DNA from 2 places in the Synechococcus sp. W60.3 genome. Region 1 is predicted to be linked to the other one. Evidence: predicted binding sites of a transcription regulator. Region 1 holds the regulator's gene; the other holds the start of a gene.
What was found. Region 1 encodes NtcA, which controls nitrogen genes in cyanobacteria. Its sites were predicted from a motif close to GTANCNNNNGNTAC; they were not measured.

Region 1 (15,670 bases):
CGCTCCGGCAAGGTGGCGGCGCTTACCCGGAAGCCATCCAAGGCCACCAACTCATCGCCAGCCCAGATGCCGGCTTTTTGAGCGGGGGATCCCATCTCGACGGCGCTGATGCGATTGCCTTCGCCGTTGAAGTTGAGGCCCAGGTAGGGGGGAGGGTTGGGTCGGCTGAAGTGAACCTTGAGGGTGAGGCCAAAGGGGTGGAGGTAGGCGTTGTAGTCTAGCTCTTCCGTGCCGTCCACATAGGCGGCGAAAAAGGGGCTGAGATCGGCGCCGGCTGCCCGCTCAAACGCCTCTTGCAAGTCTTGGTTGCTGTAGCCTTTCTCTGTCCGACCAAAGCGCTGCCACAGATCCCGCAGGGCCGTGTCCAGGGATCCCTGCCCCCCTGAGAGGTGGCGAATGTGCAGATCTAGCAGCCAGCAGACCAAAGCGCCCTTTAGGTAATAGGAAACCTGGCTGTTGAGGCTATTTTCGTGGGGACGGTAGAGCTTGATCCAGGCGTCGAAACTGGATTCTCGCAGCGATTGTACGGCTCGACCTGGAGTGCGCTGCAGCCGGCCAATTTGCTCGGCCAGGATCTTTAAAAAATCTTCGGCGCTGAGGATCCCTGGCCGCAGCAAGATGACATTTTCGTAGTAGCTGGTTGCCCCCTCGCAAAACCACAGACAGTCCACGTAGTTTTCTTGGTTGTAGTTAATTTTCTCCAAAGCCAGAGGGCGCAGCCGCTTGACGTTCCAAGCATGGAAAAGCTCATGGGCCAGCAGCGCCAAAAAGCGGCGGTAGGAGTGGGGCTGATGCAGCTCCAGTCCAGAATAATTGAGGGTGGCACTGTACTTGTGCTCCAGGCCGCCAAATCCCCCGGCTGACAAATGCACAATAAACCAGTAGCGGTCGTAGGGCAGCTCGCCAAAAAACGCCGCCGTGGCCCGGACAATTTTCTCGGCATCGGCCACCGCTTGCTCCAAATTTAGGGTGCCCGCTCCCCAGACCACGAAGTAGTGAGGGATCCCTTCCACCGCAAACGACCGCAACTGGTGCAGGCCCACCTCCACCGGGCTATCCACCAGCTCGTCGTAGTCTGCCGCCACAAAAGACTGGCCGGAAGCAGCATCCTCAGAAGAAGACCTCAAAGGTCGCAAACTGGTGGCGACGTGCCAGTCGGGTTTGGGAGGGATTATCGTCAAGGTGTAGGGCTCCCGCTCGCGACCGGGCACGTAGAGAAAGAGCGCCGCCCCGTTGAAGTAGGCGTGGGTGAGATCCAAATGGTTGGTGCGCACCGTCAGCTCGTAGGCGTAGACCCGATAGCGGATCGCGACAGCCGAACAGCGGGGCGGCTCGATCTCCCAAGTGTGCTTATCTACCTTCCGCCAGGCCAAAGGGATCCCTTGCTCCGTTGCTGCCTGAAACTCTTGCACATGGCGGGCATATTCCCGCACCAGGTAGGATCCCGGCGTCCACACCGGCAGCCGCAGTTGCAGAGGTACTTCTGGATCCACCTCTTGGATCTGTAGTTCCACCTCCAAAAGGTGATTGGCCGGCTCCGGCATCCGCACCGTGAAATGCTGACGGCTTAGCTGAGAAGGGGCGGCAACCCCACCCTGCGCGATCCCCATATAACTTTCCTCGCACCTCCCGCCTGCACCGTCCCAAAACAGTGCGCTAGAAGCATATCTTGGACAGGAGACAAGACTTCAAAGATGTAGCTCCTGCTACAAAGATATCCAAGCAGAGTCTTTTAGCTTAGGATAATCTTGCCGCCGAGGTCATTTTTGAGTCAAGGGTGGCTTGGGTCAATAGCGGGCAGCTCAACCCCGGCACTCCTGGCTGATCTTGTTGGGTTGATTCTAAGGGATAAACTGACCTTAAAAGGTTGAAGAATATGGCAGTGGCCATTGCAGAAAAATCTCTGGTTGCAGCCTTCAAACAGTTGGGAGGGCCTCACCATCCTCCGGTTATCGAAACGTTTGAGCGCGGTAAGACCATCTTCTTTCCTGGGGATCCGGCGGAGCGGGTTTACTTTTTGGTGAAAGGAGCTGTCAAGCTCTCGCGGGTCTACGAAATGGGGGAAGAAATTACCGTCGCTCTCCTGCGGGAAAACAGCATCTTTGGGGTGCTCTCCTTCATCACGGGGCAGCGCTCCGACCGCTTCTATCACGCGGTGGCCTTTACCCGCGTCGAGCTGCTCTCTCTGCCCATCGAACAGGTGGAAAAATCCTTGCGGGAGAACGCTGAGCTCTCCATGTTGCTCCTCAAGAGCCTGTCTTCCCGCATCTTGCAGACGGAGATGATGATCGAGACGCTGGCCCACCGCGACATGGGATCCCGTCTGGTCAGCTTTCTACTGATCCTCTGCCGCGACTTCGGGGTGCCCGGCCCCAATGGAGTCACCATCGATCTCAAGCTATCCCACCAGGCCATTGCGGAAGCGATCGGCTCCACTCGCGTCACCATCACTCGTCTGTTGGGGGAGCTGCGCAAGAAGAACTACATTTCCATCCACAAGAAAAAGATCACCGTCCACGACCCAATGCAGCTTGGCCATCGCTTTGCCTAGGGGGAGAAGCTGCCCCTAGGGCCGTTTCCAGGAATTTACCAGTCGGGACAATCCCTCCCTCTGGGAGAGGAGTAGCCGTGCCACCAGGGCAGGGCAGCGACGAGGGAACCTCCCCTCAACCACCAGGGGCTGAGAGCGATCCTTGGGGGGAGGCTTGCTGCTGGGCCAGAGCAGCCAAGATCTTTTCCCCCATTTCCCGACAGCCGACGAGGGTCATCCCCTCAGAGTAGATGTCGGCAGTGCGGTAGCCCTGGGCCAAAACCGCCTCGACGGCCTGTTCGATGCGGTCGGCAGCCTGGGGCTGATCCAAGGAGTAGCGCAGCAGCATTGCCCCGGAGAGCACCTGGGCAATGGGGTTGGCCTTGTCTTGTCCGGCAATATCCGGGGCTGACCCGTGTACGGGTTCGTACACCCCAGGGCCAGAGGATCCCAAAGAGGCAGAGGGCAACATGCCGATGGACCCGGTCAGCATCGCCGCCTCGTCGGAGAGGATATCCCCGAAGAGGTTCTCCGTGAGAATGACGTCAAACTGCTTGGGCCAGCGCACCAACTGCATGGCAGCATTATCGACGTACAGGTGGGACAGCTCCACGTCGGGGTACTCAGCCGCAATGGCGGTAACCCGCTCCCGCCACAGTTGTGACACTTCCAGGACATTGGCTTTATCCACCGAGCAGAGCTTGCGCCGGCGTTTGCGGGCCAGTTCAAAAGCCACACGGGCAATGCGATCCACCTCCGCCTCGCTGTAGGCCATGGTGTTCACACCCCGCCGGGATCCCTTGGCATCTGTGAAGATCCCTTTGGGTTGGCCGAAGTAGATGCCGCCGGTGAGCTCCCGCACCACCACCAGGTCGATCCCGGCAACCACCTCCGGCTTGAGGGAAGAGGCCTGCACCAGTTGCGGAAAGATCTTCACCGGGCGCAAGTTGGCAAACAGCCCCAGGCCCGCCCGCAAGCCCAACAAAGCCCGCTCAGGGCGCTTCTCCCGCGGCAGGGTGTCGTACTTAAAGTCGCCAACTGCCGCCAAGTAAACAGCATCGCTCTCCTGGGCCATTTTCAAGGTCTCTGGCGGCAAGGGATCCCCCGTGGCTTCGTAGGCGGCCCCGCCAATCAAGCCCTCCTGCCACTGGAGGGAAAACCCCACCTGAGCGGCAACCGCATCCAAAACCGCCCGCCCCACCTGCATGATTTCAGGACCGATCCCATCTCCGGCCAGGGCTGTAATCCGATAGGTTCGGACAGCAGAGGAAGGAACGCTCATGGGCGGTCACAGCAAAAGAATGCGTAGCGATATTACCATCCCTTGGCCCCCAGGTTTGCCGAAAAGTCCCCCACGTCCAAAAAAAGTGCAGCCCGGCCACCGGCCTGCTGCACTCAGAGTTATCAAGCCGATATTCTGCCCTCTAGAACAGGCCCAGGGTGACCCACTTATCCAGAGGCAAGGTGGCGCCAATGCCCAAATAGAGGGTGACCAAGGTGCCGATCAAAAACACCGTCGTCGCCACGGGGCGGCGCAGCGGATTCTGAAACTTGTTGACGTTTTCGATGAAAGGCACAAACAGAAGGCCGACCGGAATGGCCGACATCAGGGCAATGCCCAAGAGCTTGTTGGGAGCAATGCGCAAAATGTGAAACGCGGGGTAGAGATACCACTCCGGCAGAATTTCCAGCGGCGTGGCAAAGGGATCCGCCGGCTCGCCGACACCCGCCGGATCCATGACCGCCAGGCCGACAATCACCCCAATAGTGCCCAGGATCACCACCGGGAACATAAAGAGCAAATCGTTGGGCCAAGCGGGCTCCCCGTAGGTCATGTGGCCCATGTTCTTCTTCAGCTTGGCCAAAACTTTGGGATTGTCTAGGTCAACTTTGCGGGTAATCGCCTCGGTTGCTATCACTTGCTTTGAGACCGGCATAGCCATTCTCCTTGTCTAGGGCAAAAGTTCTGAAAAGATGCATCCAGGGTGCCCGGCTCACAAGAACCGGTTTGGGATCACAAAGGCCCGGAGATGCCCTGGCGGCGGATCATCAGAAAGTGCATCGTCATGAAGACCGCCGTCAGCCAAGGCAACACAAAGGTGTGCAGGCTGTAGAAACGGGTGAGGGTGGCTTGGCCAACTGCCTCGCCGCCGCGGATAAGCTGGACCAGGGCATCCCCCACCACCGGAATGGCACTGGGCACCCCGGAGACGATCTTGACTGCCCAATAGCCCACCTGATCCCAAGGCAGGGAGTAACCGGTAACCCCAAAGGAAACCGTCAGTACCGCCAAGATCACGCCGGTTACCCAGGTCAGCTCGCGCGGCTTCTTGAACCCCCCCGTCAGGTAAACCCGGAAGGTGTGTAGAATCATCATCAACACCATCATGGAAGCACTCCAGCGGTGGATGGAGCGCAGCAGCCAGCCGAAGTTGACCTGGGTCATGATGTAGTTGACCGATTCAAAAGCCTCGGCCACCGTTGGACGGTAGTAAAAAGTCATGGCAAAGCCGGTGGCAAACTGAATGAGGAAGCACACCAGCGTGATGCCGCCGAGGCAGTAGAAGATGTTAACGTGGGGCGGAATGAATTTTCCGGTTGCGTCATCGACGAAAGGCGTGATCTCCAGCCGCTCGTCTAGCCAGTCGTAAACTTTGCTCATGATGCCTGCAATTTTTAGAGTTGGATATCCAGGGCGGGGCGGGCCCACTCCCTATGGCACTGTAACACAATTCGTTAACACGATCATGAAGTCGGGCTCAGCTTTGAGACAGGGATCCCTACACCAACAGCCCAAACGCCTGCTGATGTCTCATCTTGTTCACGTTTCTTAGTATTTCTTAGCTTCTTCTTCAGTTTGGGATCCGATGATTGCGCAGAAGCCGAGATCTGGGGAAAGCAGTTGCAGAGGGTTGGGGATCGGATGGGGGTTACGCCAGGCTGTCCGAGTTTTGTTGCTAGGGTGCCTGCTCTGGGCGAGTTTGGGCATTGGCGCCTGTCAGGTGCAGGCCAGCCGCTGGGGGGAAGAGCAGCAACTGCTGGCGCAGGCGTGGGCCTATGTGGATCGGGCCTACGTGGATCCGGGTTTCAACGGACAGAACTGGTGGCAGGTGCGCCAGCGCTTTCTCTCTCGGCCCCTGAAGGATCGGCAAGAGACCTACCGGGCCATCGAGGAGATGCTGGCAACTCTGGGGGATCCCTACACCCGCTTTTTGGACAGGGAGCACTACCTCAGCCTGCAGACTTCCACTGCTGGCGAGTTGAGCGGCGTCGGCCTCCAGATTGCCATCGACGGGCAGGGGGCAGTACGGGTCATCGCCCCAATGGAGGGGACTCCTGCCGAGCGGGCCGGGATCCAACCTCAAGATGAGATCCTGGCGGTGGATCAGGTGCCAGTGGCAGGGCTGAGCTTGGATGAGGTGGCAGAACGCATGCGCGGCCCCAGCGGCACAACCGTTAGCCTACGGCTAAAGCGGCAGGAGCGCATCTGGGAGGTGGAGCTGGTGCGGCAGTCCATCCTGATCAACCCGGTGCGCACCGGTTTTTTCAAGCTGCCCCAGGGGGAGGTAGCCTACATCCGCCTCAGCCAGTTTAACGGCAATGCCGCCGCTCAAGTGCGTCAGGCCATCCAGGCCGCAGAAGCGCGAGGAGTGCGGGGCTACATCCTCGATCTGCGCAACAACCCCGGAGGGTTACTGCAGGCGGCCATTGAGATTGCTCGCTTTTGGATCCCCAAAGGCGACATCGTGCGAGTGACGGATCGCTACGGCATTCAGGACGGCATTCCCGCCACCGGCGAAGTCCTCACGGCAGCCCCCTTGGTCGTCTTAGTGAACCAGGGCAGTGCCAGCGCCAGCGAAGTCTTGGCGGGGGCGTTGCAGGACAGCGGACGGGCGCAACTGGTGGGAACGCGCACCTTCGGCAAGGGGCTGATCCAATCCCTGCTGGAGCTGGCGGACGGCTCGGGGCTGGCCGTGACCACTGCCAAATACCTCACCCCCAACGGCCACGACATTCATCGCCAAGGGATCCAGCCCGATGTGGAGGTGGCCGCGGGCCCTGTTCCCCTGACGGCAGAAAGCCTGGGCGGCCCTGAGGATGGGCAGTTGCAGCGGGCTTTGGAAGTGTTGGGGGCGACTTTGTCGGTGGCCCAGGGGATCCCAGCGGCAGCTAACACCTGAGGGGGAGAAGGGGAGTGCCTGTTTGTCTGCGATTCGTTTTAGGATCAGGTTTAGCCGTCCACTTGGCCCTGCTCTCGATCCCTCTGGCATGAATGCCCTGCAAAAATTTCACCACTTCTTCAACTGCTGCATTGGCGCCTGGCACACCGAGCGCACCTACCACTATTTAGATCGAGGGGAGGTGGAGCGTTCGCGCACCGACTTCACCATTCGCACCCTCACCCCTGAGCTCAAGGAGAAGGTACTGGCCGACAACAACTACCCCAACCACGGTGTGGACGGGTTTTTGGGCTTCCACCTGGCGTTTGAGACGGTTTCCGAAAAAGGGGAGGAGGCTGGGCAAGAGCTAAACATGCTCTTCGTGCCCCGGCGAGAAGGGCCCCGTGGGCTGGAGGGCGACTACTTGCGGGATCGGGCCTATGAGGAAGACCGCCCCATAGTGGCCAGCTTCCGCTTCGATCCCGGATCCCTGCAACTGGTGATGACCACCACCTACACCCGCGTCGTTGCTGTGGATACCATCACCTTGCTTAACCCACGCCTGCGCCTGCGCCAGATCCTCACCTACCAACGACCCCCTCACGGTCAGCCCTTGGAGGAGCTGCTGCTGGTGGGGTTTGGGGTAGAACAAAAGCTTACCTAGGGGGGTTTATCGGTGGATCCGGAGTTGATCCCTCCCGAAGACTTGCGCCTGCCCCAGCATCTGGCCCGGATTGAGGCCAGCTTTGAGCGGGGACAATACCGTCGGGTTCTGGAACAGGTGAAACAGGCCCAAAGCCGCTACCCGCAAGCGGGCAAGCTGCGGCTCTGGCAGGCCCTGGCCGAGGAGGCCCTTGGAGAGACCCAGGAGGCGATCCGCTTGGCGCAAACCTTGCTGGGCAACCCGGATCCGGAAGTGGCTCAACAGGCCCGCTACGTGTTGGGCATCTGGCAGGCTCCGCGTCTGCGGCGACCAGCAGAGTGGTTGCTCGAAATCCCAGATCTCAGCCATCTGGAAGAGGCCGAGCCAGGGGAACGCCGTCTGGTCTATGAGCGCCCCCGCCGCCCAGCTTCCCTGCCAAAAGTCGCCGATCCCATCCGCCGCGAGGCTGCTCCCCCCTTGAATACCCAACGGCTGACGTGGGTGTTGATCGGGATCCTTTTCGCCCTGCTAGCGGTGATGGCCTGGCTGCCCTAGCCCAGCCCTGGGTCGGCGCAGAGACAGGCTGCCTGACCCAAAAGCAGCAACAGCCGCCCTCGTCGCCCCCGAGTTGAAGAGAGATACTGGGAATAGGGATGGCTGTAACCCTTGGCTGCAGATGCTGGGCGAGCGTCCCAGTTGGATCCCGGGCAACAGTAGGTAACCAGCGGAGGTTGAGAGTGGCTACACAGACATTGGTCATCGATGCAGTAGAGCAGTTGGGCTTGCGGGTCACTCTGGGAGATATTGCCTCCAGCACAGGCCTGGCCCTAGAGGAGGCCAAACAGGAGTTGCTGAAGTTAGCCCAAAAGGCTGGGGGGCATCTCCAGGTTTCGCGGCAGGGGGAGATTGCCTACGTTTTCCCGCCCGACTTTCGCGACATTCTCAAGCGCAGGGAGCAGCAGGATCGGCTGGCAGCCTTGCGACGCAAGCTGTGGGGCGGCTTTCTCTACGGGCTGCGCATCTCCTTCGGCATCCTGTTGGTGGTGTCGATTATCCTCATCACCCTGGCGTTGATAGCTCTGCAGATGGCCAGCAGTCGTGAAGAGGGCAGCGGCAGTCGCAGTCGCTCGCGCGAGGTGGGGTTCTTCTACTTCCCCAACCTTTGGGTGGGCAACCCCTTCTGGAGTCCCTACCCCTACTACGGGGGCTATTCCGGTCGGGCGCAGCCCCGCCGGGAAAAATCGGAGATGAACTTTTTGGAGGCGGTGTACAGCTTCCTGTTTGGGGACGGGGATCCCAACGCCAACCTGGAAGAGGAGCGCTATGCCTTGATCGGCCAAGTGATCCGCGCCAACGGGGGGGTGATCGCCGCCGAGCAGGTGCTGCCCTACCTGGATGTGGAGCCGGGATCCCCGGCCCTAGAATACGAAGACTATATGCTGCCCATTCTGCTCAAGTTCGACGGCCAGCCGGAGGTAAGCGAGGACGGCGATATCGTCTATCGCTTCCCAGAGCTACAGGTGGCCGCCTCAGAGCGCCGCTCCAAGAAGATCCCGGAGGTGTTGCAAGAAAAACCCTGGGTGTTTAGCCGCGCCACCCCTGAGCAACTGACCCTAGCTGCTGGCTTGGGTGTGCTCAATTTTCTCTTGGCGGCCATTCTCTACGGGGCGCGGGAGGAGGTGGCAGCCGCCGCTGGCAGCAACGCCTTTTTGGCGTTTATCTACCCGCTGATTGGATTCCTCTTTCTCTACGGCACGCTGTTTTTGGCAGTGCCTGCAGTGCGGTGGCTGACGTTGCAGTTCCGCAACCAGGGGGTGGAGCGCCGCAATCGCATCCGGCGGTTCTGGCAAGAGCGGCTGAAGCGTCCCTCCGAGGCGCTGCTGCGCAAGCTCGACTTTGCCCGCCGCTTCCGCCGCCAAGAAGTGGTGCGGGAGTCGGACACCATCTACTCTACGGAGCGGGATCTGATCGAGCAGCGGGACTACCGGCTGGACGAGCCGGCCTTTCGCCAGCTTTTGCAGCAGGAGCAACCCCTGGAAAGCAAGTCGGAAGAGGTGCCCCGGCCTCGTCTCTAGCGAGGGGTTGAGGCCTGCCCAAGGGTCTTATCGAGCCATGGCCAATGCCAGTAGCGCGCAAGGCAAGCAACAGGATGGGAGGCAGGGGGGCCTGGTCCGCCTGGGGATCGACGTGGGAGGCACCTTCACGGATCTGGTGCTCCTCCAGGAAGGCCAGATCCGGACAGCCAAGGTGCTCTCCACCCCCAGCCCAGAAGCGGGGGTCTTTGCCGCCCTGGACAAGCTGGGCCCAGTTGAGGTGGACGTGTTCTGCCACGGCATGACGGTGGCCACCAACGCCCTCTTGGAGCGCAAGGGATCCCCCACCCTGTTTCTGACCACGGCGGGCTTCCGGGATGTGCTGGCCATTGGTCGCCAAAACCGTCCTTCCCTTTACGACCTCACTCAGCCCAAGCCAGAGCCGGTGGTGCCCCGCCACCACTGCCTGGAGGTGAAGGAGCGCTGCAGCGCCGGCGGCGTGGTCGAGCCGCTGACGGAAGAGGAAATCCAGCGCGTCCTCCGGGAAGTGGGCGAGCGGGTAGAGCAGGATGGGATCCGTGCCGTGGGGGTGGGATTCTTGTTTTCTTTCCTCTACCCGGAGCACGAGCAGCGCCTGGGGGCGGCCCTGAGAGAGGCTTTCCCCGACTTGCATGTTTCCCTCTCCTGCGAAGTGGCGCCGGAGTTTCGGGAATACGAGCGCTTTAGCACCACGGCCATTGATGCCTACCTCAGCCCGGTGCTGTCGGGCTACCTGCACCGCTTGGCGCAGGGCTGCCGGCAGCGAGGGATCCCCGAACCCCTGATCATGCAATCCTCCGGCGGCGTCACTTCCATTGCCCAGGCAGCGGCTCATGCCTCGGTGGCGCTGCTTTCGGGGCCGGCGGGCGGCGTTTACGGAGCGGCCTACCTGGGCCAGCTGAGTGGCTACTCCCATTTGCTTAGCCTGGACATGGGAGGGACCAGCACCGATGTGGCCCTCATTCAAGACGGCATCCCCCAGGTTACCCCGTCAGCGGTAGTGTGCGGCCTGCCGGTGCAGCAGCCCCAGATCGACATCCACACGGTCAGTGCTGGGGGCGGATCCCTGGCCTCCCTGCTACCCGGGGGCGGGCTGCAGGTGGGGCCGGAGAGTGCCGGCTCCAACCCTGGGCCGGCCTGCTATGGGCGGGGAGGAACGGCTCCCACGGTAACCGACGCCAACCTCTGGCTGGGCTACTTGCCGGATGGGGGCTGGCTGGGGGACGCTGTTTGCCTACGGCGGGACTTGGCCGGCCAGGCCATCGGAACGCTGGCGGAGCCCTTGGGTTTGACTTTGGAGGAGACGGCTGTTGGCATTCGCACCCTGGCCAATGTGGCCATGGCGCGGGCTTTGCGGGTCATCAGCGTGGAGCGGGGCTTGGATCCTGCCCATTTTGCCCTGCTGGCCTTTGGCGGAGCTGGGCCCATGCATGCCTGTGCTTTAGCAGAAGAGCTGGGGATCCGCCGCATCTTGATCCCGGCCTTTGCCGGTGTCCTCTCGGCTCTGGGTATGGCTTTGGCCGATCTGCGGCGGGACTACCGGCGGGCCATCCTGCAGCCGCTGCAACAGTTGGAGGGGGAAGGGGGAGGATCCCTTTTGGCCCAGTGGGCGGCGCCCCTCATCCGCCAGGCGCAAGCCGACCTGCAGGAGCCGGGGCTCTCCTTCAGCCTCGACCTGCGCTACCGCGGCCAGTCTTTTGAGCTGGAGATCCCGGCCCAGTTGTCGGATCCGGTTTCTCTCTTGGAGCAGCGGTTTCACCAGGCCCACCGCCAGCGCTACGGCTGGCAGGATCCCGACCAAGAGGTGGAGGTGATCCAGCTGCGTCTGCGGGCGGTACAAGCTTTGCCCCCTGTGCCTTTAAAGGCGCCGCCCCCCCTGCCAGGGGATCCCTTCAAGGGGGAGCGCCAGGCCTGGACGGGCGGCCGGATGCGACCGGTCCCAGTCTACGATCGGCGGCGCATGGGGGTGGGGTTTCAACTGGGCGGGCCAGCGATTGTGGAGATGCCGGAGGCTACCGTGGTGATCGAAGCCGGTTGGACGGGCAATATCGACGCCGTGGGAACCCTGATCCTGAGCTGCGGGTGATTCCGTTGCCAGGTGCGGCCCTCGGGAACCCTTCCTCAGCTTGGTTGCCAGCAGTTTTGCAAGGTTTTGAGGTTTTCTCTAAATTGGCAGGGCTCAGGTTATTGCGGCAGGGCGGACGATGGGACTCGAACCCACGAATGGAGGAACCACAATCCTCTGCCTTAACCGCTTGGCTACGCCCGCCAGGATCCTGGGGATCTAGCTTAGCATGGGACAAACAGAACAGAACCGCAAAGATTGAAGCGCCCCAACATGCTGCCCAGAACCGAACTACTGAAAGGAGCGGAGTATCGAGAAACCTTGGCGCGCATTCTGGATCTGGGGGAGCAAGCCCTCAAAACCTGGCAAGTGGTCTGGAGTGACTTTCTCTCCCCGGCAGAAGTAGCCGAGGTACAAAGCCGGTTGCACAACTTGGCCGAACTGCAGGTGATGGCCTGGGGAGGCTATGCCCAGGCAGAGCGGCAACGCCTAGCCCTGGCCCGCCCTGAGGTCAGCCTGGAGGTGGAAGGCGCAGAAGGGATCCCCTTGGCCGCCGTTCAAATCCAAGGAAACTTTCTTTTCGACCCGGCCACCCACCGCGACTTTTTGGGAGCCCTTTTGGCGACGGGAATTGCCCGCGAGAAGGTGGGAGACATCCTCGTGGTGGGCGAATTCGGGGCCCAGGCCATCGTTGTGCCGGAGCTGGTGGACTATCTCAGCCTCAACCTAACCCAGGTGCGCAGCGTGCCCGTCAAGGTCAGCCGGATCCCTCTCAGCCAGTTGAAGGTTCAACCGCCGCGGGTGAAGTCCATCACCAGCGTGGAAGCCTCTTTGCGCCTGGATGCAGTGGCCTCGGCAGGATTTGGCCTGTCTCGCAGCAAGATGGTGGAAGAGATCCAGCGGGGAGAGGTGCGGGTTAATTGGAAGCCGATTACCCAAGCCAGCTACACCGTCGGCCCCCAGGATTGGATTGCCATTCGCGGTCGCGGTCGGCTGCAAATTGAAGAGGTGGCCGAGACGAAAAAGGGCCGCTTTCGCATCCAGATGAAGCGGTATCTCTAGGTTTTTGGAGATCGGCTGCCCGCCTGAGCCGGGGCAAGATCGCGGCTCCTGGCAAATGTTAGGAAAAAGGGAAGAAGGCCCAAGGATAGAGCAAATACTCCAGGTAAAACAACTTCCAGATCAGTTGATAATAGGTGACAATCGCGTCGCGGCAACCCAGATCCAGGCGAACACCATAGCCCAAAAGGATCCCCAACCCCAGCCCATGTCCTAACAGCATCCAGGCGCCCCGGCCCATGAGGAGAAAATAGCTTCTCAAAGCGATAAAGGCTAGGTAACAAGCGGCCAAAATGCCGATGCAAAACTTTGAGATCCGCTCCTGGCCAAAGCGCAACGAAAAGGTGGCAATGGCAAACCGGCGATCCCCCTCCATGTCGGGAATATCCTTGAAAAGGGCGATCACCAGCCCAAAAATAGACATAAACCCTGTCAGAAAAACAATGGGAGCAGAAAGCTCGACTCCCCCCTGCATCAACTGCTGAAAATGGCTGTACAGGCCCAGATTGACGATCAACCCCCGCACACAATAGATACAAGCCGAGGCCGCCAGCGGAAACCGCTTCAACCGCAGGGGGGGCAGGGAGTAGGCCGTGCCGATCCCGTTGCTCAACAGCACCGTCAACAACAGGTACGGGATCCCTGTCAGGGCCAATAGGATGGATGCCACCCCGCAGGCGGCGACGATCCCCACCCCCTGTCGCCAACTCAGGGAGCCGGCGGCCAAGGGCAGATGGGGTTTGTTGATGAGGTCGATCTCGATATCCGTGAGCTGGTTGAGGCCGACAATGTAGACATTGGCCGCCAGACAAGCCACCCAAGCCACGCCCAACTGGGGAAGGACAGCTAGCAGGGCCGTTGGTTCAGCGGCCACGAACCCGGCCAGCAAGTAGAGGCCCAGTAGACTGGCACTGGTGCCGTAGACCTGGCACTGGTGCCGTAGACGGTGTGGGGCCGAGCAAAACGCCAAAGAACCTGCCAATTTGGGGTCATTCTAGCCAGCAGCGATACAGCTCATGGCCCGAAGCCCTCTCGCGGAGAGTGGCTAGGGATGGGGAGAGTCTTTAAGGAGGGCAGCCAGGGCCGACCAGCGGGGATCCACCGGCGGCGGCGCAGCCGCTTCCACCACAATGCCCGGGCAATCGGGGCGACAGGGCAACTGGTGGGGCATCTCCAAATGCAGGTGTTGGTACATCCAGTCTTCGATATCCAGCTCGCCGTTGGGCGGCAGGCTCTCCAGCAGATCCTCTTCGTCCCGCAATTCCAACTCCAGGGGCGGGGGTTCAGGACTGGGCTCCCGAATCAGGATGATCTCCTCAACCTGCAGATGCAGCCGGTGGTTAAACTGCTGCAGGCAGCGGTGACAGGTGAGGGTGACGATGGTGCGGGCCTCGGCGCTCACCTCCAGGAAATGCCCCCGGTGGCTGGCCTGCAGGGATCCCTCCACAGGGGTCAAGCTCTCAAAACCTGGGAAAAACTGCCTAAAGTGAACCTCTTGGGTTTGACCAGGCATCTGCCGCAGGTCGGATAGACGAATTGGCCTCAGCATGACATCCCCCTTTATACGTCTTGGGTAGCAGGGATCCCGGAATCGCCCCTATCGGCAAGAGAGCCGCACAGCCAGCGCATCCAGGTCAGGGTCGAGAAGAGGCCCGCCGGATCACCAGGCGACGGTCAGGCTCCTTGCCACGGCTGAAAGTTTCCAGATCGGCGTAGGCAGGGTCTTTCAGGAGCGTGTGGATCTGCCGCCGCTCGGCAGCAGAAAGATCGGGAAACTCGTATTCCCGACCACTGGTTCTCACCTTTTCCACCGCGACAGCAACCAAGGCTTTGAGCTCCTGCAAACGGCGCTGACGATAGCCATCCAGATCCAGGATATAGGGCTGCTGTTGGTCTTCTGGCTGGTTGAGGTTGAGAAGGGTGTTGGCCAAATACTGCAACGCATCCAAAACCACCGGGGAGCGCTCTTCCTCGGGGCCGGCTTCTTTGGACGGCGGCAAGGGCGATGCAGGCGCTTTTGAGAGCAACATTTGCTTCTGAGCCGGCGTTAGAGAATCGGCCTCGATTTCGATTATCTCCCCCACCACTCGCACCACCGCCGGGATTCCCATCGCCGCCAGCACCTGCTGCAACCACTGCCTGGCCCGTTCTCGATGTTCGGCAGGAGAAAGCTTGCCCTGGGAAGGCGCAGCGGTTCCCTCAGACTTCTGATGCGATTTTTTGGCGGCGGATCCCTTCACAGATCCCGTAGAGGACTCAGGGCGGCTCATCCTGGGCAGCTTCCAATTCTGAAGAGGTATCAAGCACTCGACCTAAGCCCGCCCCAAGCCAAGCAGCAAGGACTTGCTAGGGCTCAAAGGGCAGGGATTCGCGCCCTCCCCCGGCTGCCTTTGGCTTGGCTGGTCGGTCAACCTCCTTGGCTTCCCCTGTGCTCGCCTGGGCAGCGCGACGGCGCTCCTCTTCCACCAACTGCTGCAAGTTCTCAGGCAACGGCTCCCGCGAGAGCAAGAAGGTTTGCACGGTTTGGAAGATGTTGGAGACAAGAATATAGAGCAAGACCCCAGCCGGCAAGGGGAAGAACAGGAACATCGCCGAGAACAGCACAGGGGTGATGCGGGCCATCGAGCTCTGGCTGGGATCCTCCTGGCCGGCGTTGGTCAGGGATTGGTTCAGGTAAATGGAGACACCGAAAAGGACGATCATGCCGATGATGTCCCAGTGAATGGTGCCATCCGGATCAAAGGCGCCGACGCGGCCTAACTTGTCGATAAACAGAAAGCCCGTGTCAGAGGCCAAGCCCGGGATCGCAACCTCCACCGTCACTTCCCCCGGCTGCAGGGCCAGCAAGGTGCCATCCGGCTGGATCTGGGCCCGCTCTTCTCCTTTGGTGATCTTCCAGGTGGGCCGCAACAGGGTGGGATCCCCGCCCGCCTCTGCCACCAACTGCTCAAAGGGCTTGCCCCCCGGCCCCTGCAGCCTAAACTGCACCTGCTCCCCTACGGCAATCTTGGTGCCCTTGGGCGCCACCAGCACCACCGGCTTGTGTACCGAGTCGGTGACGAAGATGTTCTTGCTGGGGCTGACGTAGGGGGTGGGCACCACCTCTGCCGCCACCTCTGCTGGCAGGATCTGCAGGTTGAC
Region 2 (15,670 bases), on a different contig from region 1:
GTGGGGCCGGGGGAAAATGCCGGCGTGGTGGATCTGGGGGATGGGGACTGGCTGGCCTTTAAGATCGAGTCCCACAACCATCCTTCCGCCGTGGAACCCTTCCAGGGGGCGGCCACCGGGGTGGGGGGCATCCTGCGGGATATCTTTACCCTGGGCGCCCGCCCCATTGCGCTGTTGAACTCTTTGCGCTTTGGGCCGCTCACGGATCCCCGCAACCGCCGCCTCATGGCCAGGGTGGTGGAGGGGATCGCCCACTACGGCAACTGCGTGGGGGTGCCCACGGTGGGGGGGGAAGTGGCGGTGGATCCCTGCTACAGCGGCAACCCCCTGGTCAACGTCATGGCCCTGGGCCTGCTGGAGACGCCGGCGGTGGTAAAGTCGGCAGCGCGGGGAGTGGGCAACCCGATCTTGTACGTCGGCGCCACCACCGGCCGGGACGGGATCCGCGGGGCCAGCTTTGCCAGCGCCGAGCTCAAGGAGGACGCGCAGCAGGATCGGCCGGCGGTGCAGGTGGGGGATCCCTTTCTGGGCAAATGTCTCATCGAGGCCTGCCTGGAGGCCTTTGCCACGGGAGCGGTGGTGGCGGCCCAGGACATGGGGGCAGCCGGGATCACCTGCTCCACCGCAGAGATGGCCGCCAAAGGAGGGGTGGGGATCCGCTTTGACCTCGACCGCGTGCCGGCGCGGGAAAGCGGCATGGCGGCTTGGGAATACTTGCTCTCGGAGTCCCAGGAGCGGATGCTGCTGGTGGTGCAAAAAGGCCGCGAGGCGGAGGTAATGGAGATCTTCCATCGCTGGGGCCTGCAGGCCAGCGTGGCCGGAGAAGTCATTGCCGAGCCGCTGGTGGAGATCTGGCACCAGGGATCCTGCGTGGTGAGGGTGCCGGCGCGGGCCTTGGCGGAGGATACTCCTGTTTACGTCCGCCCCCTGTTGCCAGAGCCGCCGGAGTATGTGCAAGCGGCATGGCAATGGGATCCCGCCACTCTACCCCCCTGCGATCGCGAAGGGATTCACCTAGGTCAGGCAACGCTGGCCTGGCAAGAGGTGCTGCTGCAGCTTTTGGCCCGCCCCACCCTGGCCAGCAAAGCCTGGATCTACCGCCAGTATGACCACCAGGTGCAAAACAACACCGTCCTTTGGCCGGGACAGGGAGATGCGGCGGTTATCCGCATCCGCTCCCAAAAATTTGGCGTGGGCGAGGTGCCCCCTCTGCAGGCTGCCCGCAAAGCCATTGCCGCCACCCTAGATGGCAATGGCCGCTGGGTGTATTTGGATCCCTACGAGGGGGCCAAGGCCGCCGTGGCCGAAGCCGCCCGCAACCTCTCCTGCGTGGGGGCGGATCCCCTAGCCATAACCGACAACCTCAACTTCGGCAGCCCGGAAAACCCAGTGGTGTACTGGCAGTTGGCCCTGGCCTGTCGGGGGATTGCCGAGGCCTGCCGCGCCCTGGGCACGCCGGTTACGGGGGGGAACGTCTCCCTCTACAACGAGAAGGGATCCCAGGCCATCTACCCCACCCCCGTCATCGGCATGGTGGGCCTCATTCCGGACTTGAAATTCATCTGTGGCCAGGGGTGGCAGCAAGAAGGGGATCTCGTCTACCTCTTGGGATCCCAGGCCGTCACCAGCCTGGGCGGCAGCGAGTATTTGGCGGCAATCTACAACAAGGTCACGGGTCGTCCTGCCCCCGTGGATCTGGAGCTGGAAAAGCGCGTGCAAGGGGCCTGCCGCCACGGCATCCGCCAGGGGTGGGTGCGCTCCGCCCACGACTGCAGCGAGGGAGGGCTGGCGGTGGCCTTGGCAGAAGCCTGCCTGAGTGGGGGCCGCGGCGCCAGCGTCTCCCTAGCTCCTGGATCCCTGCGCTGGGATCAGGCCCTCTTTGGCGAGGGATCCAGCCGCATCCTCGTTTCTGTGGACCCGGCCCAGCGCTCTCCTTGGGAAGCCTACTTAGAGTCGCAGCTCCCCGGCCAGTGGCAGCTTCTAGGACAGGTGGGCGGGCCTGCGGATCCGTTGGTGTTGACAACGGCAGAAGGGGATCCCCTGTTGTCAGTCTCTTTGGCCGCCCTGCAGGGTGCCTACTACAGCGCCTTTGCCGACTAGCCGCCTAGCTCCCCTCTCCCTCAGGGAGAGGGGCTGGGAGAGGGGCCGGGGGTGAGGGGGACTACCTCAAGCTGATTTTGCCTCAGACAAATTGGCCTGGATCACCTCCCGGTAGTGGGACTTGGGCTTGACACCCACCACCTGAGCCACCAGCTCCTTGTTTTTGAAAAACTGCACCGTCGGCGTGCAGGTGACCCCCCCTGCCTCGGCGATCTCCGGGTCTTTCTCGATGTCGATCTCCACCACATGCAGCTTGTCGGCAAACTCTTCGATGACCTTGTTCAAGATCAGCTTGAGGGCATGACAAGGGGCACAGGTGGGGGCGGTGTACTTGACCATCAGCAGGCGATCGCTTTCGTGGTAGAGCCGCCGCAGGGCATAGCTCCCCTCGTGGCAGGTCTGGCTGAAGTCGAGGTCATCTTGCACCTCCTGCTCAAAACTGGCCTCCTCAACAGCCGAGTCTCCCTCCGGCTCTACCTCGACAGCAGAGGCAGAAGCGGGCTCAAGATGGCTTTGAGGGACGACGTGATACTCCTGTGCCAGGCCGTGTTCGGAGAGCCAGCGCTCCGCCAGCATGGCCGCCATACAGCCGGTGCCGGCAGCGGTGATGGCCTGGCGAAACTCGTGATCCTGCACATCCCCGGCGGCAAACACGCCCTCTACACTGGTGGCTACAGATCCTGGGCGGGTGACAATGTAGCCCACTTCATCCAGTTCCAGTTGCCCTTTGAACAAGTCGGTGTTGGGCTTGTGGCCGATGGCGTAGAACAGGCCGCCCACTGCCATCTCCCGGATCTCGCCCGTCTGGTTGTTGCGCACCCTCACGCCCGTCAGGCGCAGGCCGTCGCCCAGAACCTCCACCGCCTCCGTGTGCCAGTGGACGGTAATCTTGGGGTGGTTGAGCACCCGGTCTTGCATGGCCTTGCTGGCCCGCATCTTGCCACTGCGCACCAGCATGTGGATATGGGATCCAAACTTGGTCAGGTAGGTGGCCTCCTCACAGGCGGTATCGCCGCCGCCAATGACCACCAGCTCCACCCCCCTAAACATGGGCATGGCCCCATCGCAGACGGCGCAGGCCGACATGCCCCGGTTCCAGTAGATCTCCTCTCCGGGCAAGTGCAGGCGCTTGGCCGTGGCCCCGGTGGCAATAATCAGGCTGTGGGTGCGCACTTCCCGTTCGTCAGAGCGAACCACAAAAGGCCGCTGGCTCAGATCCACAAAGGTGACGTCCTCGGGGTAAAGCTCTGCCCCCCACCGCTGCGCCTGGGCACGCATGTTTTTCATCAGTTGGGGGCCACTGATGCCCTCGGGAAAACCCGGAAAGTTCTCCACCTCGGTGGTGGTCATCAACTGCCCGCCCGGGATCCCGCCCACCTGAAACCCCTCAAACACAACCGGCTTCAGGTTGGCACGCCCGGCATAAATGGCCGCCGTAAACCCAGCAGGGCCAGAACCAATAATCACCACGTTCTCAACCCGACTTTGCTCTGTCATCCGATGTCGCTCCTTGCTGTTGCTGAAAACTAAACCAAACTCATAACGACTACGTTTTAGCCTAACACGAGCTGGTACCCTCGGCGAGGCTGGAGCTTGTTAGTCCCATTTTCGCTTTCCTCTAGCTAGGGGGACAGGGTTTTGTCTCTGTCTGGGGGACAACAGGGCAGAAACGCCTGGCTGAGAGGCGCGATGGCCAACCTCTGGAGCAGAAGGCCAAAGCCAGGGCAATTTCGTATCAGAAACTACAAAATGCTGAGATCGGCTTTTCTAGGATGGGTGAGCGCTTTTGGCCCATTCAAGTCGAAGCGTGGGGATCCCGTCTACCTTTGATTACCCCAGTCTCAACCGCAACCCAATCAGGAGAGAGTAATGGCATCCACGCCCCAAGATGTGCTTCAGATGATCCAGGACAACGATGTCCAGATGGTGGATCTCAAGTTTGTGGACATCTTCGGCACCTGGCAGCATGTCTCCTTCCACCCCTCGATGATCACTGAAGAAACCTTCCGCGAGGGAATCCCTTTCGACGGATCCAGCATTCGGGGTTGGAAAGCGATCAACGAGTCGGACATGTACATGGTGCCGGATCCCAAGACGGCCTGGATCGACCCATTTTTTCAAGTGCCCACCCTCAGCCTCATCTGCAACATCATCGAGCCGCGCACTGGCCAGCCCTACAGCCGTTGTCCGCGGAGCCTGGCGGCGCGGGCGGTTGCCTATCTGCAGTCTACCGGCATTGCCGACACGGCTTACTTTGGCCCAGAGGCAGAGTTTTTCATTTTTGAAGATGTGCGGTTTGACCAAACCCAAAATGCCGGCTACTACTTCGTAGATTCGATTGAGGGCCGCTGGAACTCAGGCCGGGAGGAAAAAGGCGGCAACCTCGGTTACAAGCCGCGCTACAAAGAAGGCTATTTCCCCGTCCCGCCTACCGATGCTCATCAAGACCTCCGCACCGAGATGCTGCTGACGATGGCCAAGTTGGGGGTGCCTATCGAGAAGCACCACCACGAGGTGGCTACCGGCGGGCAAGGGGAGCTGGGCTACCGCTTTGCCGATCTGATCACGGCTGCCGACTACATGATGATTTACAAGTACGTGATCCGGAACGTGGCCCGCAAGCACGGCAAGACGGTGACGTTCATGCCCAAGCCCCTCTTCAATGACAACGGCAGCGGCATGCACACGCACCAGTCCCTCTGGAAAGACGGTCAGCCCCTGTTCTACCAAGAGGGCAACTATGCCGATCTCAGCGAAACGGCTCTCTACTACATCGGCGGCCTGCTCAAGCACGCCCCGGCCATCCTGGCCTTCACCAATCCCACCACCAACTCCTACAAGCGCTTGGTGCCCGGGTTTGAGGCGCCGGTAAACCTGGCCTACTCGCAGGGCAACCGCTCGGCTTCCATTCGCATTCCGGTCACGGGCAAAAATCCCAAGGCCAAGCGGCTGGAGTTTCGCTGCCCCGATGCCACCTGCAACCCCTACATCGCCTTCTCGGCCATGTTGATGGCCGGCTTGGACGGGATCAAGAACAAGATCCACCCCGGCGAGCCCCTGGACAAAGACATCTACGATCTAGAGCCAGACGAGCTGGCCAAGATCCCCTCCACGCCCGGATCCCTGCTGGATGCTCTGGAAAACCTGCAGAAGGATCACGCTTTCTTGTTGGAGGGAGGTGTCTTTACCGAAGATCTCATCGAGGCCTACATCGAGTACAAAATTGACAACGAGATCAACCCCATCAACCTGCGGCCTCACCCCTACGAGTTCGCGCTCTATTTCGACGCCTGATTCTCATCTAAACCATTAGTTCTCGGCCAAGGCTTTTGAACGGGATCCCTTCTTGCTGGAGGGATCCCTTTTTTTGGTATTCTGGGCGTGAGCGCCGAAGTCTAGAGGTTGGAGGGAGGGTTTGCAATGGAATGGCTTTATTTTTGTTCTGTTCTCGTTCTTATCGGCCTTCTGGCGCTTGTTGTCTATCTAGCTGACTATCTAGAGAAGAAGCGTCGGGAAGCTTTGGAGCGGGTGGCCAGGAGCCTGGGCATGTCGTTTTCAGCAGAGCTACCCCAAGGGATCCGCTCCCGCTTGCTTCAGGCAGGCTTTAAACTATTTGAACAAGGCTACGATCGACGTTTCTACAACTCAATGTCCAAGCGGCTAATCGATGGAACTGAGATCGGTGCCTTTGACTATCAGTATAGGTACCCCAGCGGCAGGGGCAAGAGTCGCAGGATTGTCTGGGGCAAGAGTCGCGGCACTCATTGCCAGTCTGTTTTCTGGGCCTATTGCGAAGATCTACGGCTACCTCATTTTCGGCTACATCCGAATATTCCCCTGTTTCATGACATTGCCAAAGCCTTTGGCATGCAGGATATCAATTTCGAGAACCATCCCAAGTTTTCTCGCCGCTACCTTTTGCGCGGAGAAGATGAGGCCAAGATTCGCCTGCGCTTCCATCCCAGTTTTCTCAACTTCTTGGAGCAGCATCCTCCTTGCTGTGCGGAGGGATTCGGGCCGCAGCTCGTCATTTGGCAGGATGACCAAATGGTGCTTCCAGAAAAAATGGCAGAATGGCTGCGCTTTGGGGAAGAATGGGTGCAGCGACTGCGGTTGCGTCGCGTTTAACTCTCTGGATCGTCCCTCAAGGCCACTCCCTGGGTATGATGAGAGGAAGAGTTTAAAAAACGTAACGTGTCTTCCTCATTGTCCCAGGCGGTTGTTCTCATTACAGGGGCCACAGGGGGCATTGGCAGCGCCCTTGTGCCTCTCCTGGCCCAGGCCGGAGCCCATCTGGTGCTGGCGGCGCGGCGAGAGGATCCCTTGCGCACGCTGGCGGAGAAAGCGATGTCCCTGGGGGCTGCCTCCGGGCTGGGGATCCCTGCCGATGTGACAGATTACGCTCAGGCGGAGGCCCTGGTCAACCAGACCCTCCAAAGGCACGGGCGGATCGACGTGGTGATCAACTTGGCCGGAGCCGGGATCCTCAAGCCTGCCCAGCACATTACCCCTGTTGAGCTGGAGCGGATGCTGGCGGTCAACCTCAAGGGCAGCTTCTACACCAGCCAACTGGCGGCCAACGCCATGCGGGAGCAAAAATCCGGCCACATCCTCAACTTCCCCGGCATTCTGGGCCGCCACCCCATGGCCATGGCCTCTGCCTACTGTGCTGCCAAGTTTGGCGTGGTCGGTTTTACCAAGTGCATGGCTGACGAGCTGAAGCGCTTTGGGGTACGCTTTACTCTGTTTTACTTTGGCGGCATCGACTCCCCCTTCTGGGATCCCATCAGCCTCAAGGTGCAGCGGGACAAAATGCTCAGCCCTGCCACGGCTGCCGAGGCGATTCGCTTTGTCCTGACGATGCCTGCCAATGCCGTGCCCAACGAGGTGGTGTTGCAGCCGGAAAGCCACCAGTTTCTCTAAGGCTTGCCGAGTTCTGGAAGAAATCCCTGCTGCAGGATCCAGAGCTGGCACAAGTCGGTATTGCCAGCGGGAACTTCCCCAGGCAAGAGAGGGTGGGTTGGGGCTGGCCAGATCTCCTTGCGGCCCTTTGGGCAGATTGCCTCCATAATCAGGAAGACGTCCAGCCGGGGGCCTAGCCGATGGAGGCCATACGCTCACTTGTGCAAGAGGAGCCCATCCTCTCCTTTGCTCTGTTGCTGGGGGTGATCCTGGTGGTGCCGCCGCTATTTGAGCGGCTGCGCCTGCCGGGGTTGGTGGGCCTTTTGGTGGCGGGGATCGCCCTGGGTCCTCAGGGACTGAACCTGTTGACTTCAGAGCTGCCGACGGTGCAGTTGCTCTCGGAGATCGGCGTGGTCTATTTGCTGTTTGTGGCCGGGCTGGAGATCGACCTGGAGCAATTTCGGCAGACCCGCAACCGCTCTGCCACCTTTGGCTTGTTGACCTTTGCCATTCCCCTAACCGTGGGCACCGCCATTGGGCGGCTGTTTGGCTTTGGCTGGAACGCGGCCATCCTGCTGGGATCCCTGTTTGCCTCCCACACCCCCCTGGGCTACCCCATCGTCAGCCGCTACGGTCTGGTGAAAAACGAGGCGGTGCTGGTCACCATCGGCGGCACCATCTTCACCGACATTGCCGCGCTGCTGGTCTTGGCGGTCTGTGTCGGCATCCACGGCGGCGAGTTTTCCCTCTGGAGCTTGGTGCGGCTGCTGGGATCCCTGCTGCTGTATGCGGCTGCTGTGCTGTTTGGGGTGGACTGGCTGGGGCAGCGGTTTTTTCGGGTCACCGGCAGCGAAGAGGGCAACCAATTTTTGTTTGTGCTGCTGGCTCTGTTTGTGGCAGCTCTGGGGGCGCAGTGGATTGGGGTAGAGAAGATCATCGGCGCCTTTCTGGCGGGGCTGGCCGTGAACGATGTGCTGCGGGAGGGCTCTGTCAAAGAAAAGATCGTCTTTGTCGGCAGCATCTTGTTCATCCCCGTCTTCTTTGTGGATATAGGGCTGTTGCTTGATCTACGCGCTTTTTTGCAGACCCTTAGCTCCCTTTGGCTGCTGTTGAGTATCCTGCTGGGGCTGGGCCTCAGCAAGTACGCTGCTGCCCAACTCTGTCAGTGGCTCTACCGCTACACCCCGACCCAAAAGCTGATGATGTGGTCGCTCTCCTTGCCCCAGGTGGCGGCTACCTTGGCGGCAACCCTGGTGGGGTACCGCGTGGGGTTGCTCAATGCAGACGTGCTCAACAGCGTGGTGGTGTTGATGTTGGTAACGGCCACCCTGGGCCCAATTTTGACCAGTCGGGCGGCCACGCAAATGGCTATGGAGGAGGAACAGAGTCGGTTCCCATCTCCACCAGGAGTCGCTCCCGCCTCCGCAGCGCCGCCTCCCCAGCCCTACGTGGTCGTGGTGCCGCTGGCCAATCCCGAAACCGAGGAAAACCTGCTGGAGATGGCCTGCCTCCTGGCCAAGCAGGAGGGCGGGCGGGTGGTTCCCCTCTCGGTGGCGACCGGCCACCTGCACATGGACTCTCCCTTGCTGCAAACTTCCCTGGAGCACGGAGACCACCTCCTCAAGCGGGCGACGGAGTTTTGTCGGCCCTTTGGGGTGGAGGTCACCCCTCTCTGCCGCATCGACAGCCACGTGGCCCAGGGGATCAGCCACGCCAGCCGTGAGCAGAACGCCAGCCTCATCGTCATGGGCTGGAGCGATCCCACCCGCTTACAGGCCCGCCTCTTTGGCAGCGTCATCAACAGCGTCCTCTGGGCTGCCCATTGCCCAGTTGCCGTAGCACGCCTGCTCCATCCCCCCCACAAGCTGCGGCGGATCCTGGTGGTGCTGGAAAACTTTCGCTCGCAGACGGCTCGGGCGGTGCGCCTAGCCCAGATCTTGGCCGCCGCCAGCCAGGGAGAAGTTACCTTGCTTCACATCTGCTTCGCCAGCACCCCCGAAAGCGATCGCCAGTGGCTGGAGGCGCAGCTTTTATCCCTAGCCCAACAGCCAGACTTGGGCTACCCCGTCCAGGTCAAGGTCTTGGCCAGTGACGAGGTCGTCAAAACCCTCTTGCAGGAGGCCCAAGGATTTGACCTGGTGGTGCTGCCCTCTTTTCGTCGGCGCAACCCCAGCGGGAGCCTATCCTTCAGCGACACGACCACTCGCCTCCTAGAACGCCTCACCTGCTCTCTGATCATGCTCGGAGAGCCACTGTAAACTGCTCTTCCAAGGGTAGGCCCTGAGGTGGGACTCGATGTATTTGCCTAGTTTCGGCAACAGGGATGTGGTAGCGATAGCTGCTAGCGGGCTTAGAAATGCTGATGGGTGTGGGGGTGCTGCTTGATGTTGTCGGCATCCCTCACTTCCATTGCCGCATTGAGAATCCGCCGCGGCTCAGCGCTGAAATGGAGCTTGAACACCCCCCTCTCTGGCGTGCAGACCTGGTGCAGAGGGATGTGACGAAATTGGGGCTTGCTGCGGTACGTACGGGCCGCCGCTTGTAGCCGCTCCACAAAATCTTCTCCCAGCACCACCCCTGGCGGGAAAACATCGGCGGGCAAAGTCGGGATCCCGTTGTCGACAACTTCTGCGTAAGTAGTGGCGTAGAGAAGGCAGTAGGAAGTGCTGCGGCGCTCTTGGGCCAGGCAATCCAGGGCGGCGGCGGGAACCGGCTCGGCCACCAACACCTCCCTGAGGCGACCGTCCTCATCCCGTTGGAAGCAAGAGGCCACTCCCAGAACTACATAGTCCAGCCCCTGGACGGTGCCTGAGCTGAGGTGAGTTTGTGCCGTATCCGCCATCGCTGCCCTCTCCGCGTTGCTGGTTGAACTTTCTTGACCTCAGGTAAGTGCCGGGATCCCATGACAAGACCCGTGGTCCTCACCTTAGCAACAACTTCAGGGTTGGACACCTTGCTCTGGGCAAGCCCAGCCCGCAGTTACCTGGGCCTAAAACTCCTGCCGCGCTTCTAGGGCACGGGCCAGGGTAACCTCGTCGGCATACTCCAACTCGGATCCCATGGGCAGGCCAAAGGCCAGACGGGTCATGCGCAGGCCGGGGGCAACCGGCTTCAGGTAATCTTTAACCACGTGCATAGTGACCTCCCCCTCCACGCTAGGGCTGAGGGCGAAGATCAGCTCTTGGGGCTTCTCCCGCGCCACCCGGGCCACCAGCTCGCGGATGCGCAACTGCTCGGCCCCGATCCCGTTCATGGGCGAGATCAGACCCCCCAAAACGTGGTAAAGGCCCTTGAACTCGCGGGTGCGCTCCATGGCGATGAGATCCTTGACATCGGCCACTACGCACCAGGTCGACGGATCCCTCTGCGGCGAGCGACAGATCTCGCAGGGATCCTCCGCCGACCAGTTAAAACAGATGGAGCAATGCTTAACGGTTTGCTTAGCCTCCAGCAGGGCTTTGGCCAGGGCCTCGACCTCGCCAGCAGGCCGGTTGAGCAAGTGCAAGGCCAGGCGTTGAGCTGTTTTGGAGCCAATGCCGGGCAGGCGCTGCAGCTCCTCGATCAGGCGAGCCAAAGGGCGAGTGTACATAGGAAGCCAGGCTGGCCGGGATCAGCCCAACCCCAACCCCGGCAGGCTGATGTTTCCGGTCAGCTCCTCCATGCGCTTGCGCATCGTCTCGGCGGACTGAGTGTAGGCGTTCACCATCGCCGTCAGGAGCAAGTCCTCCACCACATCCACCGGCTCCTGGAGCACTTGGGGATCCAGAGAGACCTTGAGGGGCTCCTGGTTGCCGTTCACTGTCACCTTCACTAGCCCATTGCCGGCCTCGCCGACGATCTCCATTTCTTCTAGCTCTTTTTGCAGCCTTTGAGCGCCGTCGCGCACCTCTTGGGCCTTCTTGAGGGCTTCTTGGATTTTGCCGAAGGGACCAAAGCCTCGGGTCATGGGATCCTCTTCTAGACACTGCTGTTCTACTCTACCCCTTTCCTCTTGTCGGTAAAAGTACCCGCCAAGCTGGAAACCCAGGTCAGATCGGCCTTTTTAGCCTGGGGTTAACCCTGACGAATTATCCTCAACAGAGAGGGCAAAAGCGTCCCCTGCCTGGAGGTGTCATGGCTCAACTGTTGCAGGATCCGCAGTCGCTAGCCGCCCAGCCCAGCCCCGTGCGCCAAAAGGCTTCTCCCTTGTCCTGGCGGCGCTGGATCCCGGAGCGCTGGTATGTTCACCTAGGCCTGTGGCTGGCCTGTTTGGCGCTGGGGTTTCCGGTGCTGTATGCGCTGATCGTGAGCACCCAAAACAATGCCGAGGTATTTCGCTATCAATTGACCTTTGGCTCCTCGTTGGCCTTTAACTGGCAGCAGGTGATGGTGGCGCGTCACCTAGGCCATTACATGGTCAACAGCGCCATCGTGGCCACGGCCATCACGGTGGGCAAAACGGTTTTGTCACTATTGGCGGGGCTGGCCTTTGTCTACTTTCGCTTTCCGGGCAAGGGGCTGGCCTTCGGCTTTGTGCTCATTACCCTGATGATGCCCACAGAAATTCTGATCATCGCTCTGCTGCGGCTGGTCACCAACCTGGGCTGGGGATCCACCTACTACGCCCTGATCGTGCCCTTTCTGGCCAGCGCCACCTCGACGTTTTTGTTTCGCCAACATTTTTCCAACATCCCCCGCGAGCTGGCGGAGGCGGCTCAACTGGACGGGGCCAACCCGCTGCAGTTTCTCACCCAGGTGCTGATCCCCCTGAGCTGGAACGCCATTGGAGCCCAGGCGGTGATTCACTTCGTCTACGCTTGGAATATGTACCTGTGGCCCCGCTTGATCGTGCAAGGCCGGGAGCGGCAGGTGGTGCAGGTGGGGCTGCAATCCCTGCTCAACCTGGATAGTTCCGCCTCCTATGGCCCCATGATGCTGGGGGCGATCATCGCCAGTATTCCGCCGCTGGTGGTGTTCATTGCCCTGCAAAAGCCTTTCATGAGCGGCCTGGCCCTCAGCCGCGACAAGTAAGTTAGCGAGATCCTCATCCCCGCGAGTGCTCCCTTCATGCCCAGAGATCTGCGCCGTTTCATCGCCCTGCTGGAGTCCCGTGGCCAGCTTCGCCGCATTTCAGCAGAAGTAGATCCCGACCTGGAAATTGCCGAGATCGCCGATCGCCTCTTGGCCTGCGGGGGGCCGGCGCTGCTGTTTGAGCGGGTGAAGGGATCCTCGATGCCCCTGCTGATCAACGTTTTGGGCACGGTGGAGCGCATCTGCTGGGCGCTGGGGATGGAGCAGCCGCGGGAGCTGGAGGAGCTGGGGAAAAAACTGGCCTTGCTCTACCAGCCGCGCCCGCCCAAAAATTTTGCCCAGGCCCTGGAGCTGGGGCAGGCGCTGTTCCGAGTCTTCCAAGCTCGACCCAGCCGGGATCTCTTCCCCCCCTGTCAGCAGGTGGTGCTGCTGGGTGAGGCGGTGGATCTCACCCAACTGCCCCTGCTGCGGGTCTATCCCGGCGATGCCGGGCGGGTGCTGACCTTGGGGCTGATGGTTACCAAAGACCCGGAAAATGGCATTCCCAATGTGGGGGTGTACCGCCTGCAGCTCCAGAGCCGCAACACGATGACGGTGCAGTGGCTGTCGGTGCGGGGGGCCACCCGGCATTTGCGCAAGGCGGCGGCCCTGGGCCGGAAGCTGGAAGTGGCAGTGGCCATCGGGGTGGATCCCGCCGTGATCCTGGCGGCGGCTACGCCCCTGCCGGTGGATCTGTCGGAGTGGCTGTTTGCCGGCCTCTACGCCGGCGAAGGGTTACACCTGGCCCGCTGCAAGACGGTGGATCTGGAGGTGCCGGCCCACGCCGAGATTGTTCTGGAGGGCACCATCACGCCAGGGGAGGTGGCCCCCGACGGCCCTGCCGGGGATCACATCGGCTACTACGGCCCTCGCAACGAGCAAGCTCCGCTCATCCGCTTCCACTGCCTCACCCACCGCCGCGATCCCATCTACCTCACCACCTTCAGCGGCAAGCCTCCCAAAGAAAACGACATGATGGCGCTGGCCCTGAACCGCATTTACACCCCCATTCTGCGGCAGCAGGTGCCGGAGATCGTGGATTTCTTTTTGCCCATGGAGGGCTTGGGCTACAAGGTGGCGATTCTGTCCATCGACAAGGCCTATCCCGGCCAGGCGCGGCGGGCGGCCCTGGCTTTTTGGAGCGCCTTGCCCCAGTTTAGCTACACCAAGTTCGTCATCGTGGTGGACAAGGACATCAATGTGCGGGATCCGCGGCAGGTGCTCTGGTGCCTGTGTTCGCGGGTGGATCCGCAGCGGGATGTGTTTATTCTGCCGGACAACCCCTTTGACGCCCTGGACTTTGCCACCGAAAAACGGGGTCTGGGGGGCAAGATGGGGATCGATGCCACCACCAAGATCCCCCCGGAAACCGACACCCCCTGGCGGCAACCGCTTGCCCCGGATCCGCAAGTGGCCCGTCTGGTGGATCGCCGCTGGGCGGAATACGGCCTGGCGGATCTGGACTTGCAGCCGGCGGATCCGCGCCTATTTGGCTACGAGTTCTAGGGGTGGCTAAGAGGCTGGCAGGTGCAACAAGCGCTGTCTTGGCTGGTGCTGCTCCTGAGCTATGTCGGGCTGGGGCTGGGATCCCTGCCCAGGCTGCGCATGAACCGGGCCACGATTGCCCTGGCGGGATCCGCTTTGCTGATTGCCCTAGGAACAGTGCCGCTGCTGGAGGCTTGGGCAGCCATCGACGCGACCACGATTGTCTTTCTCCTCAGCATGATGGTGGTGAACGCCAGCTTGTCCCAGGGCGGCGCCTTCCAGCTAGCTTTGCTGGGCCTGATTCGGGTTAGCCGCAGTCCCTTTGGCCTTTTGCTCATGCTGGTGTTCGGCAGCGGGCTGCTCTCGGCCTTTCTCCTCAACGATACCCTGGCACTGGTGTTTACCCCCCTCACGTTGCAGGTGACAGCCGTGCTGGGGCTGAACCCTATTCCTTACCTCTTGGGCTTGGCGGCGGCCACCAACCTAGGGTCTGTAGCCACCCTGAGCGGCAACCCGCAGAACATCCTCATCGGCTCCTTCTCCGGGATCGGCTACCTGGAGTTTGCCGCCCAGATGACCCCGATTGCCGTGGTGGGGCTGCTGTTGGAGGTGGGGCTGCTGTGGCTCTACTACCCCGAGGTGCGCTCGCTGCAGCCCTTCGCCCAGGTGCCTTGGACGCCGCTGCGCCTCTATCCCCCCCTGTTGCGCAAGAGCGTGGCCATTACAGCGGGCCTGTTTGGGGCCTTTGTGGCCGGCCTGCCCCTAGCGGAGTCGGCCCTGGTGGCGGCGGCCTTGCTGCTGATTACCCGCCGGCTGAAGCCGGAGCGGTTTTTGGGGCAGGTGGACTGGAACTTGCTGGTGATGTTCTCCGGGCTGTTTATCCTGACACGGGCAACCCGAGAGCTGCTGGCCGGCTGGGGAACGAGTCTGGGGCCCTGGGCGGAGCAGGTGGCGGGATCCCCGTTGGCGCTGCTGGCCGCTGTCGCCCTCTTGTCCAACCTCATCTCCAACGTGCCGGCGGTGCTGCTGCTGCAGTCGCTGCTCCCGCTGCAGGGAAAGACGGCCTGGCTGTTGCTGTCTGCCGGCTCTACGCTGGCCGGTAACTTGACTCTGTTTGGGGCAGTGGCCAATTTAATTACCGTCGAAGCGGCAGCTAGAAAGGGGTATGTGTTAACGTTCGGGGAACATCTCCGCTTTGGCCTGCCCCTGACGCTGCTTACCCTTGGGTTTAGCGGTCTGTGGCTGGGTCAGCCCTGAGCCTTGCCGGGAGCCCTCACTGGGCACTAAGGGCGGCCAAAAGCTCATCTGCCAACAACACTGCCGTGTAGACCAAAGCCTGTCGCTGCTCAGGCGAGAGATTGCCAATGGCAGTTTGGGGATTGCTGAGCATGCCCTGCAACACCCTGCTGGCCACGTATTCCCGTTTGGAAACGCCGGGGCTAGAGATGGTGGGGTTATCCAGGGAAAACTTCTGGTGGTGCTCGAAGGGAAAGGCATATTCAGAAACTACCGGCATGGCTCCACTCCAAACCTGGACTCTACGCTGCGCTTGGCCTATTTTCGCATTGTCCCTTGCGGGGAAGCTCCAAAAACAGATGCGCCGTACGCCTATTTGCTTCACCTGAACCGCGTGCGGCATCCCGGCTCCAAAGAGCTTGCCCGTCGCCTGGAGCAGGCGGCCAGGGAGCCCTCCAGTTGTTACCCTGGGGCTCCGGCAGGGGCAGCAGCGTTAGCGACAGGATTGGGCATTCCCAAAAAGATGCAGGAAAATCAGGAGAAGTTGAGCCGGGATCCCAGACCCACCGGCTCTCCATCTCGTTTGCTGAGGAAACCCGATGCACGACCTGGACAGTTTGCCAGAACCGGTAGCCGATGCCCTAATCAAAAGCCTGCTTACAGATGTGGAGCGGCTGATCAACCAGCACGGTTTGTCGGAGGTTTTGGTGGGGTTGGCCATGTATTGCAATGTGCAGTTCAAGGCCAAGTTCAATAAACCCAACCGCACCGAAAAGGATGAGGAGCTGGGATTTTACTTCCGCGACGCCGCCAAAGCTCTGGAGGTAGCGGCCAGCCTCACCTATCGCACCATCGATCGCTCTCGGCCCACCTCGCCTGGCACCTAGACTTTAGGGAT

Region 2: the regulator NtcA is predicted to act here: its motif matches at 3,833-3,846, upstream of glnA (type I glutamate--ammonia ligase).

What each region holds. Positions count from the first base shown of each region.
Region 1 covers NZ_JANSHJ010000014.1:34,226-49,895, forward strand. Annotated here, with positions in the region: gene NW846_RS06715 (M61 family metallopeptidase) at 1-1,610, opposite strand, end outside; gene ntcA (global nitrogen regulator NtcA) at 1,877-2,551, shown strand; gene leuB (3-isopropylmalate dehydrogenase) at 2,667-3,812, opposite strand; gene petD (cytochrome b6-f complex subunit IV) at 3,955-4,467, opposite strand; gene petB (cytochrome b6) at 4,545-5,192, opposite strand; gene NW846_RS06740 (S41 family peptidase) at 5,398-6,711, shown strand; gene NW846_RS06745 (phycobiliprotein lyase) at 6,800-7,354, shown strand; gene NW846_RS06750 (hypothetical protein) at 7,367-7,888, shown strand; gene NW846_RS06755 (hypothetical protein) at 8,071-9,408, shown strand; gene NW846_RS06760 (hydantoinase/oxoprolinase family protein) at 9,446-11,491, shown strand; tRNA gene NW846_RS06765 (tRNA-His) at 11,602-11,674, opposite strand; gene NW846_RS06770 (photosystem II S4 domain protein) at 11,744-12,532, shown strand; gene NW846_RS06775 (homogentisate phytyltransferase) at 12,591-13,499, opposite strand; gene NW846_RS06780 (YceD family protein) at 13,575-14,078, opposite strand; gene NW846_RS06785 (protein jag) at 14,164-14,799, opposite strand; gene yidC (membrane protein insertase YidC) at 14,876-15,670, opposite strand, start outside.
Region 2 covers NZ_JANSHJ010000002.1:8,080-23,749, forward strand. Annotated here, with positions in the region: gene purL (phosphoribosylformylglycinamidine synthase subunit PurL) at 1-2,100, shown strand, start outside; gene trxB (thioredoxin-disulfide reductase) at 2,167-3,597, opposite strand; gene glnA (type I glutamate--ammonia ligase) at 3,970-5,394, shown strand; gene NW846_RS00885 (hypothetical protein) at 5,521-6,228, shown strand; gene NW846_RS00890 (SDR family oxidoreductase) at 6,295-7,023, shown strand; gene NW846_RS00895 (cation:proton antiporter) at 7,224-9,260, shown strand; gene NW846_RS00900 (hypothetical protein) at 9,353-9,844, opposite strand; gene recR (recombination mediator RecR) at 9,992-10,591, opposite strand; gene NW846_RS00910 (YbaB/EbfC family nucleoid-associated protein) at 10,613-10,948, opposite strand; gene NW846_RS00915 (carbohydrate ABC transporter permease) at 11,116-12,012, shown strand; gene NW846_RS00920 (UbiD family decarboxylase) at 12,049-13,557, shown strand; gene NW846_RS00925 (SLC13 family permease) at 13,579-14,793, shown strand; gene NW846_RS00930 (hypothetical protein) at 14,810-15,052, opposite strand; gene NW846_RS00935 (hypothetical protein) at 15,372-15,659, shown strand.